One region of the Caballeronia sp. LZ065 genome, then DNA from elsewhere that is predicted to be linked to it. Evidence: riboswitches for the same ligand, from Rfam matches in the RefSeq annotation. Region 1 holds a riboswitch; the other holds the start of a gene.
The links. A riboswitch is a leader RNA that binds a small molecule or an ion and turns the genes downstream of it on or off. The one in region 1 is predicted to bind thiamine pyrophosphate.
Positions count from the first base shown of each region.

Region 2: another riboswitch for thiamine pyrophosphate. It lies ahead of thiC (phosphomethylpyrimidine synthase ThiC); the one in region 1 lies ahead of QCE63_RS13750 (FAD-dependent oxidoreductase).

Region 1 covers NZ_JARUXV010000001.1:2,972,882-2,977,435, reverse strand. Annotated here, with positions in the region: gene QCE63_RS13755 (ABC transporter ATP-binding protein/permease) at 1-712, opposite strand, end outside; TPP riboswitch at 988-1,112, shown strand; gene QCE63_RS13750 (FAD-dependent oxidoreductase) at 1,335-2,483, shown strand; gene thiS (sulfur carrier protein ThiS) at 2,500-2,697, shown strand; gene QCE63_RS13740 (thiazole synthase) at 2,736-3,542, shown strand; gene thiE (thiamine phosphate synthase) at 3,539-4,554, shown strand, end outside.
Region 2 covers NZ_JARUXV010000001.1:1,325,523-1,330,076, reverse strand. Annotated here, with positions in the region: gene QCE63_RS06045 (DUF4397 domain-containing protein) at 1-472, opposite strand, end outside; gene QCE63_RS06040 (EamA family transporter) at 815-1,756, opposite strand; TPP riboswitch at 2,007-2,148, shown strand; gene thiC (phosphomethylpyrimidine synthase ThiC) at 2,329-4,260, shown strand; gene QCE63_RS06030 (glycine zipper 2TM domain-containing protein) at 4,494-4,554, shown strand, end outside.

The DNA of each region.
Region 1 (4,554 bases):
GCACACGGATCAGTCCGAAGCGAAAGTCCGCCTCCACCTTCTGCTGCTGGTAATTGATCGACACCAGCGGATGCCCGACCTTCTGGATGATCAGCGAGCCCAGGATCGCGTACAGCGCGGCGGCCCAGACCATGTAGCCCGGAATCGTGATCGGCGTGGCGCCGAGCGAGAAGGTCAGCGCGCCTGCGAGGGTCCACAGGATGGTGATGAAGGTGACCAGCGTGACGAGCGTCGAGAGCAGGTCGAGCGAAAGTGAAAGCGTCGTGGTCGCGAAGGATTGCAGGTCGTCGCTGATACGCTGGTCAGGGTTGTCGGCGAGCCGGTCGCGTTCGATACGGTAGAACGCCTTTTCGCCGAACCATTGTTCGAGATACTTGTTCGTCAGCCATTGACGCCAGCGGAACGCCAGCATCTGCCGCAGATATCGTCCGTACACCGCGAGCAGGATGTACGCGAAGGCGAGGCCGGTGAAGATCAGCAGCAGGTGGGGGAAATCCTTGACGTTCTTGTTCTGCAGCGCGTTGTAGAAGTCCGCGTTCCAGCTGTTGAGCCGCACGTTGATCCACACGACCGTCATGTTGATCGCGATGATCGCCACGAGCAGGCCCCACGCGAAGCCGCGTTCCTCGGAAACCCAATAGGGCTTGATGAGGCTCCACGCCGAGACTTCGTCGGCTTTCTGCTGAGTATTTTCGGTACGGGTGTCGATCATGAGCTTCCTGCCGATGCGCCCTTGGGGCGGCGATTGTTGCGTGGTCGCGCGACGGGCTTGCTGCGCGGTGCGGCCGGCTGCGGCCTGGCCTTGTCTTCCGGGCAGCCAGTTTCGGGCCTGCAAATTGTTCCGGGTCTGCCTTAATGCTCACTTAATTTCGCGCGCGCGCCAGCTGAACCATGTTCGCGGCATTGTGCCAGAGTGCCGCTGCGCAGGAAAAAAGCAGGGCGCAATCCCGGTTTGCAGCGCATTCGCCTTTCATGGTCTAATGACCTTCGACGAAACAGGGGTGCTTCGCATGCATCGACGGCCGGAACCGGCCCTCACGCAGCGAGGCTGAGAGAGACCCTTTGCACCCGATCCGGGTAATACCGGCGAGGGAAGTTTCCGGAGAACGCGCGACACCCGCGCCATTCCTCCAGTTTCTTCCGCACCTTGTCTTTTTCCGTCCGGCGCGCATTCGCAGCCGGGCCGGTCTCTCCACCCATGTCGTCCTTGTGATGTGCCGCAGCGCCTGCACAGACGGATCGGGCCATTCTGCCTTTCTCCTTCTGATGCAGCGTCAAGCATAGGCCTCGTATGCGCGCTTCATATGCCGTGCCGGCCGATAGGAGACATCGAATTGAACAGAATCCATCAGACCGCCGGCCCCCAGGCGGATTTCGCCGTGATTGGCGGCGGGCTCGTCGGCCGGCTCGTGGCCTGGCAGCTCGCGGGCGCGGGGCATCAAGTGAGTCTTTTCGAGCGCGGCGACGCGCTCGGCACGCAGTCGGCCGCCTGGGTGGCCGCCGCGATGCTGGCGCCGCTCGCCGAGGCCGCCAGCGCGGAACCGCTCGTGGTCGGGCTCGGCGCGGCATCGCTCGAACGCTGGCCGGGGCTCATCGCGCAGTTGCCCGAGCCGGTCTTCTTCCAGCGCAACGGTACGCTCGTCGTCTGGCATGGCGCGGATCGCGCCGAGGCGCCCTTGCTCGAACGCCGGTTGCGCGCCAACTCGCCCGCCGGCTTGCTCGACGGCGGCTTCATCAAGCTGGCCGGCGCCCAGGTCGCGCAGGCGGAACCGGCGCTCGGCTCGCGTTTCGTGCAAGGCTGGCTGCTGCCGAACGAAGGTCAACTCGATAACCGCCAGGCGCTCGCCGCATTGGCCGCCGGACTCGCGGCGCGCGGCGTGCGCACGCACTGGAACACCTGCGTCGATGCCATGCCCGACGCGCGCTGGATCATCGATTGCCGCGGCCTTGGCGGCAAGCCCGCCTGGCCCGCGCTGCGCGGGATTCGCGGCGAGGTGGCGCGGGTGCACGCGCCGGGCATCGGGCTGTCGCGGCCGGTGCGGCTGCTGCATCCGCGCTATCCGCTCTATATCGCGCCGAAGCAGGACGATCTGTACGTCATCGGCGCGACTGAAGTCGAAGGCGAGGACATGTCGCCGGTGAGCGTGCGGTCCGCGCTCGAACTGCTGAGCGCCGCGTTCGCCGTGCATCCGGGTTTTGGCGAGGCGCGCATCCTCGAACTCAACGCCCACTGCCGGCCGACCTTGCCGGATCACCGGCCAGCCATCGTCTGGGACGGAGCGCGGACCGTGCGCGTGAATGGGCTGTATCGGCACGGCTTCATGATCGCGCCCGAAGTCGCGGACACCGCGTGCCGGCTGGCGGAAGCCCTCATCGCCGGCGAAGTGGCCAGCCACGCGAGCTTCGACGAACATCGTCACGCCGCGCGCTGGCCGGAACTGCTGCACGCCGCCGCTGTCTCCACGCCGGCGCTGTCGCACTAGACAAGAGACGAAAGCCATGAACATCCACATCAATCAGCGCGCCTTTGAGCTGCCCGACGCCGCCACCGTGGGCGAGGCGCTTGCCGCGTTCGGCGCGAGGCCGCCGTTCGCGGTCGCGCTCAACGGCCAGTTCGTCGCGCGTGGCGAGCACGCCATCCGTACGCTTTCCGCCGGCGACCGGCTCGACGTCGTGTCGCCCGTCGCGGGCGGCTGAGTCGCATGACGCAACTCGAAGAATCGAAGGATCCCATCATGACCACACAGACCGCCGACGTGCTCACGCTCTACGGCCAGTCCTTCCCGAGCCGGCTCTTGCTCGGCACGTCGCGTTATCCGTCGCTGCAATCGCTGTCGGATGCCATCGACGCCGCGCGTCCCGGCATGGTGACCGTCGCGCTGCGGCGGCAGTCCGAGACCGGCGAGGCCGGCTTCTTCGACGTCCTCAAGCGTCACGGCGTCGCGCTGCTGCCGAACACGGCGGGCTGCCAGAGCGTCGACGAAGTGCTGACCACGGCCTGCATGGCCCGCGAAGTGTTCGAGACGCCTTGGATCAAGCTTGAACTGATCGGCGACGACTACACCTTGCAGCCCGATCCGATTGGCCTGGTCGAGGCGGCGTCGAAGCTGATCCGCGACGGCTTCAAGGTGCTGCCATATTGCACGGAAGACCTCGTGATCGGCCGGCGCCTGCTCGACGCGGGCTGCGAGGCGCTGATGCCATGGGGCGCGCCGATCGGCACCGGTCGCGGCGTGACCAATCCGTACGGGCTGCGCACGTTGCGCGAGCGTCTGCCGGACGTGCCGCTGATCGTCGATGCCGGGCTCGGCGTGCCGTCGCACGCCAGTCAGGTGATGGAATGGGGCTTCGACGGCGTGTTGCTCAACACGGCGGTGTCTCAGGCGACCTTTCCGCCGCAGATGGCGCGGGCGTTTGCGCTGGGCGTGGAGGCGGGGCGCACCGCGTTTCTCGCCGGACCGATGGCCGAGCGCGACAGCGCGCAGGCGAGCACGCCGGTGGTCGGCATGCCGTTCTGGCATCAGGAAGGAGGTGCGGCATGAGTCTCCTGAACCGCGAAGTGTTCTGGCCGCCGGCGGATGAATTGGTCGAGGTCGCGGAACGTATCCGCGCCCGGCTCGGCGACTGGCCCGTTGCCGAAACGCGCTGGCGCATTTGCCTGACCGCGCCCGAAACGCCGCAGGCGAACGACCTGATCGTGTTCACCGAGGCGCGCGACGCCGACGCCGAGCGCCTGACGAAGCAGGGCGCGACCGTGCTCGACGCCCATGACGAGCGCACGGTGCTGCGCCGGGGCGGCGAGCGTTTCGCACTGGAAGGCGCGCGCAGCGATGACTGGCTCGCGGCGCTTGCCGCATTCCTCGATTGCAACTTCGAGCCGCACGACGCGCTGGTGCTCGCGCTCGCGTGGCGCGCCGGCGACGAGGCGCGCGCTGACGCATGGCCCGTCGATTTCGCCATGTTCCCGCGCGTCGCCGACTTGCCGTCCGCGCCGGAAGGGGGCTTTGCGCCGTGTCCGGAGCGGCTCGGGTTGTATCCGGTGCTGCCGGATGCCGCCTGGGTCGAGCGAGTGCTCGATCTCGGCGTGCGCACCGCGCAACTGCGCCGCAAGTCGACCGCTGCCGACACGCCCGCCGTGCTGCGCGAAGAGATCTCGCGGTCGGTCGAAGCGGGGCGCCGGCACGGCGCGCAGTTGTTCATCAATGATCACTGGCGCGAAGCGATCGCGGCGGGCGCATACGGCGTGCATCTCGGGCAGGAAGACGTGCAGACGGCGGATCTGCACGCGATCGCGCGGGCCGGCGTGCGGCTCGGCCTGTCCACGCACGGCTACTACGAGATGCTGCGCGCGCTGCATTTTCGTCCGAGCTATCTGGCGCTCGGCGCTGTGTTCGCGACCACGACCAAGGTCATGCCGACCCAACCGCAGGGCCTGGCGCGGCTCGCGCGCTACGTGCAATTGCTGTCGGGCCGCGTGCCGCTGGTGGCGATCGGCGGGATCGATGCCCGGGCGATGCCGGGCGTGCTCGCGACGGGCGTCGGCAGCGGCGCGGT
Region 2 (4,554 bases), 1.6 Mb from region 1:
GCGCGACCAGGTACAGGTCCAGGTTCGGCGCGTTCGTCGATGCGTTGAAGGCCCGCACCCGTGCGCTGCCCGAAAGCAGACCCTTGTCGAAGGGATCGTCGATCACCGCGATCGACGGCAGGAAGCCCGCGTCCGGCAACGCGATCACCGTGTATTCGTGACCCTTCGCTGCGTTGTTGATGCTGGTGTCGGTGGCGAGTTGCGTCGTCGTGTTGACGGCCGCGTAGGAGAAGTTGTGCTGGCCCGTGTCGATGTTCGCGAAGTTGGTTGCCGTCGGGTAGGCCAGGTTCGGCTGGAGGATCTTGCCGTTGTCGTAGAAGTCGACGTTCGGCCCGCCAGGCAGCGCGTGAACGAAATGAACCTGGGGCTGTGTGACGCCGATCTCCTTGCCCAGATCGTCCGAACTGCCGCCGCAAGCGGACAGCACGGAGGCAACGGCGGCGAGCGCGGCTGCGGTGCGGATGAGCTTCATGATTCCACCTTCCTTGTTGTAATCGACCACCTCGTTATGCGGATCGATACGCGCGAACGTCGAAATGTCTACCCCTTCCATCTCGCGGACCGACCTTCTGTTTTCCTTCCTTGCCGGTTTCGGCGGCGCAAGCCAGGCCGCGCATTCCGGTGCCAGCAATGAGCAATGCCCATGCCCCGGGTCGGTGCGCGCGGCTCGCATACGCGATGCGGGCCCTTGCGTGACAAGGCTTCGGGATTAGTTAGAGGAATTGTTCGGAAGAGCCGGGCAGGAACGCGCGTGCGGCTGCCGACTTCACGCGTCGTACCGCACGGAATGGTGGTTTTTACACAATGCAAGCGTTCAGCGCAGCCCGCGCCGGCGGTGATCGAACCAGAACGACAGCCCGACCGACAGCAGGATCACGACGGTGGCAATGACCGTCCAGCGCGTGACGATCTCACCCAGCAGCAGCGCGCCGAGCAGCACGGCCACGACCGGATTCACATACAGGCAACTGGTCGCGACGATCGTGCTGGTATGGCGGATGAGGAAGTTGTAGGCGACATAGGCGACCATCGAACCGATCAGCATCAGGTACAGGAACGAGACGCCCGCGCCGAGGCTGACATGCGTCAGGCGTTCTCCGGCGGCGAAGGCGATGCCCGTCGCAATGAGCCCGCCCAGCCCGATCTGCAGCGCCGTGGACATCAGCAGGTCGGTCGGCTGCGGCAGGCGGCCCGCCAGATGCGCGCCGCCTGCCCAGAAGATCGCGGCGCACAGGATGGCGAGCGTGCCGACCGTGGAACTCGCCGAAGGATCGCCGTGATTCAGCAACACGATGCCGATCAACCCGAGCGCCACCGCGAGCCATTCGCCGCGCGCGACGCTCCGCCCCGACAGCGCGGTGAAGAGGGTTGCAAAGAGCGGCACGGTGGCGACCATCACGGCGGCGGTGCCGGTGCCCACGGTGCCCATGCCGTAGGCCATCATTCCGCTCGACAGACCCTCGAGCAAGGTGCCGACGATCGCCGCATTGCGCACTTCGCGCGCACTGGGCCACACGGCCTTGCGATGCACGGCGAGTGCGAAGAGCCCGACACCCGCGCACAGGTTGCGCAGGCCGCCGAGCAACAGCGGCGGAAACGATTCGAGCGCGAGATGAATGCCGAGATACGTCGAGCCCCACACGAGATAGACGACGGCCAGCGCAAGCACGACCTGCCCCTTGAAGGAGCGCGGCGCACGGAACGGAAAACGATCGGGAAAACTGAATGGCAGGCGCGGCGGCGGAAGCGCGGACATGCGTTACTCCGCGACGGCTGCGCGCCGGATCGATGAAACAAAAACCGGCGAAAGCGCTGCGGCGAAAACCAGACTCAACGGCATGGCGGAACGAGGAAAAGCGGGATAGACGGAGTACGCAGGAAGGTCCGCAAACGCCCCGGGAAAACCCGGAATTTGCGGCGCCCGCCATTATGCAGTAAGCGCCCTGCCCGTTCGAAGGATTTCGCCGATGGTTGCCAAGACGCCACGCCGCGGTGTAATGTCACGGCTGCTAACGCGGGGGTCCTGCGTTGCGCATCGCGGTTTGGCCGGCCTGACAGGGCCGAACCGCTTCGTGCGGCGTGGGTGAGAAATACCCTTTGAACCTGATCTGGATAATGCCAGCGCAGGGAAGCGTTCGGGCTCCATGGCCTGCCGCATCCGGCCACCTCTTCCGAGCCCGTTCCTTTCCATCTCGTTCCTCCTGTCTAGCTCCTGAGTCAGCCCGGGCAGCGTCATCGCTCGTGCTGAAAAAATATCGTCCCTATTGCTTCGCATGGGACGGAAGCAAGCGCGCGAGCGCTCACTTCTGTCACAAGGAGAAACAGCACATGAATGCCAATCCCAAGTTCCTGTCCGAAAACGCCGTCGTCGACGCCGCCGCCATCGCGCCGCTGCCGAACTCGCGCAAGGTCTACGTCACCGGTTCGACGCCCGACATCCGCGTGCCGATGCGCGAAATCAGCCAGTCCGATACCCCCGACGGCTTCGGCGGCGAGAAGAATCCGCCGGTCTACGTGTACGACACGTCCGGCCCGTACACGGACCCGGATGCGAAGATCGACATCCGTTCGGGATTGCCCGCGCTGCGCGGCGCATGGATCGAACAGCGCGGCGACACGGAAGCACTCGCCGGCCTCTCCAGCGACTTCGGCCGCGAGCGCGCCGCCGACGCGAAGACCGCCGAACTGCGTTTTCCCGGCCTGCATCGCCAGCCGCGCCGTGCGCTCGCCGGCAAGAATGTCTCGCAGATGCACTACGCGCGCGCCGGCATCATCACGCCGGAGATGGAATACATCGCGATCCGCGAAAACCAGCGGCGCGCCGAATACCTCGAGAGCCTGAAGCAGAGCGGCCCGAACGGCGAGAAGCTGGCCGCCATGATGGGCCGCCAGCATCCGGGCCAGGCGTTCGGCGCGGCGGCGTTCGGCAAGGACGCGCTGAAGGCGATCACGCCCGAGTTCGTGCGCGAGGAAGTGGCCCGCGGGCGCGCCATCATCCCGGCGAACATCAATCACCCGGAAAGCGAGCCGATGATCATCGGCCGCAATTTCCTCGTGAAGATCAACGCGAATATCGGCAATTCGGCGGTGACGTCGTCAATCGGCGAGGAAGTCGACAAGATGACCTGGGCGATCCGCTGGGGCGGCGACACCGTGATGGACCTCTCCACCGGCAAGCACATCCACGAAACGCGTGAGTGGATCATCCGCAATTCGCCGGTGCCGATCGGCACGGTGCCCATCTACCAGGCGCTCGAAAAGGTCAATGGCCGAGCGGAAGACCTGACCTGGGAAATCTTCCGCGACACGCTCATCGAGCAGGCGGAACAGGGCGTCGACTATTTCACGATCCACGCCGGCGTGCGTCTGCAATACGTGCCGCTGACCGCCAACCGGATGACGGGCATCGTGTCGCGCGGCGGCTCGATCATGGCGAAATGGTGTCTCGCGCATCATCGCGAGAGCTTCATCTACGAGCACTTCGAAGACATCTGCGAAATCATGAAGCAGTACGACGTCTCGTTCTCGCTCGGCGACGGCCTGCGTCCCGGCTCCATCTACGACGCCAACGACGAAGCCCAGCTCGGCGAACTGAAGACGCTCGGCGAACTCACGCAGGTGGCGTGGAAGCACGACGTTCAGGTGATGATCGAAGGTCCGGGCCACGTGCCGATGCAGCTCATCAAGGAGAACATGGATCTCCAGCTGCAATGGTGCGACGAGGCGCCCTTCTACACGCTCGGGCCCTTGACGACGGACATCGCGCCGGGCTATGACCACATCACGTCGGGCATCGGCGCGGCGATGATCGGCTGGTTCGGCACGGCGATGCTGTGCTACGTCACGCCGAAGGAGCATCTCGGCTTGCCGAACAAGGACGACGTCAAGGTAGGCATCATCACCTACAAGCTCGCGGCGCACGCGGCCGATCTGGCCAAGGGTCATCCGGGCGCGCAGGTGCGCGACAACGCGTTGTCCAAGGCGCGTTTCGAATTCCGTTGGGACGACCAGTTCAACCTGGGCCTGGATCCGGACAAGGCGCGCGAATTCCACGATGAAACTCTGCCGAAGGATTCGGCCAAGGTCGCGCACTTCTGCTCGATGTGCGGCCCGCATTTCTGCTCGATGAAGATCACGCAGGACGTGCGCGACTTCGCGGCGAAACAGGGCGTCAGCGAACAGGAAGCGCTGGCGAAAGGCATGGAAACCAAGGCGATCGAATTTGTGAAGAAGGGTTCGGAGATTTATCAGCCGACCTGATGCCCGACGCCTTTCAGTAGCCTACAACGGCCTGACGTGCCTGATGTGCGTCAGGCCGTTTTGATTCGTGCATCCGGGCGCGAGCCTTGTCCTGTAACGTCCGGGCCTCTCCTGACGAATCAGGCACTTTTCCTGCTGATCCAGCGATGAAGCGGTCTGAACCCGCGCGGCCCTGCAGATGCCTGGAAGCCGCACCACCGCCGCTTCACTCAATATCGCATTGGAGAGTCGACATGAAAAACATCAAACAGATCGGCGTCGCTGCAACGGTCGTGGCGCTTCTCGGGGGCCTGA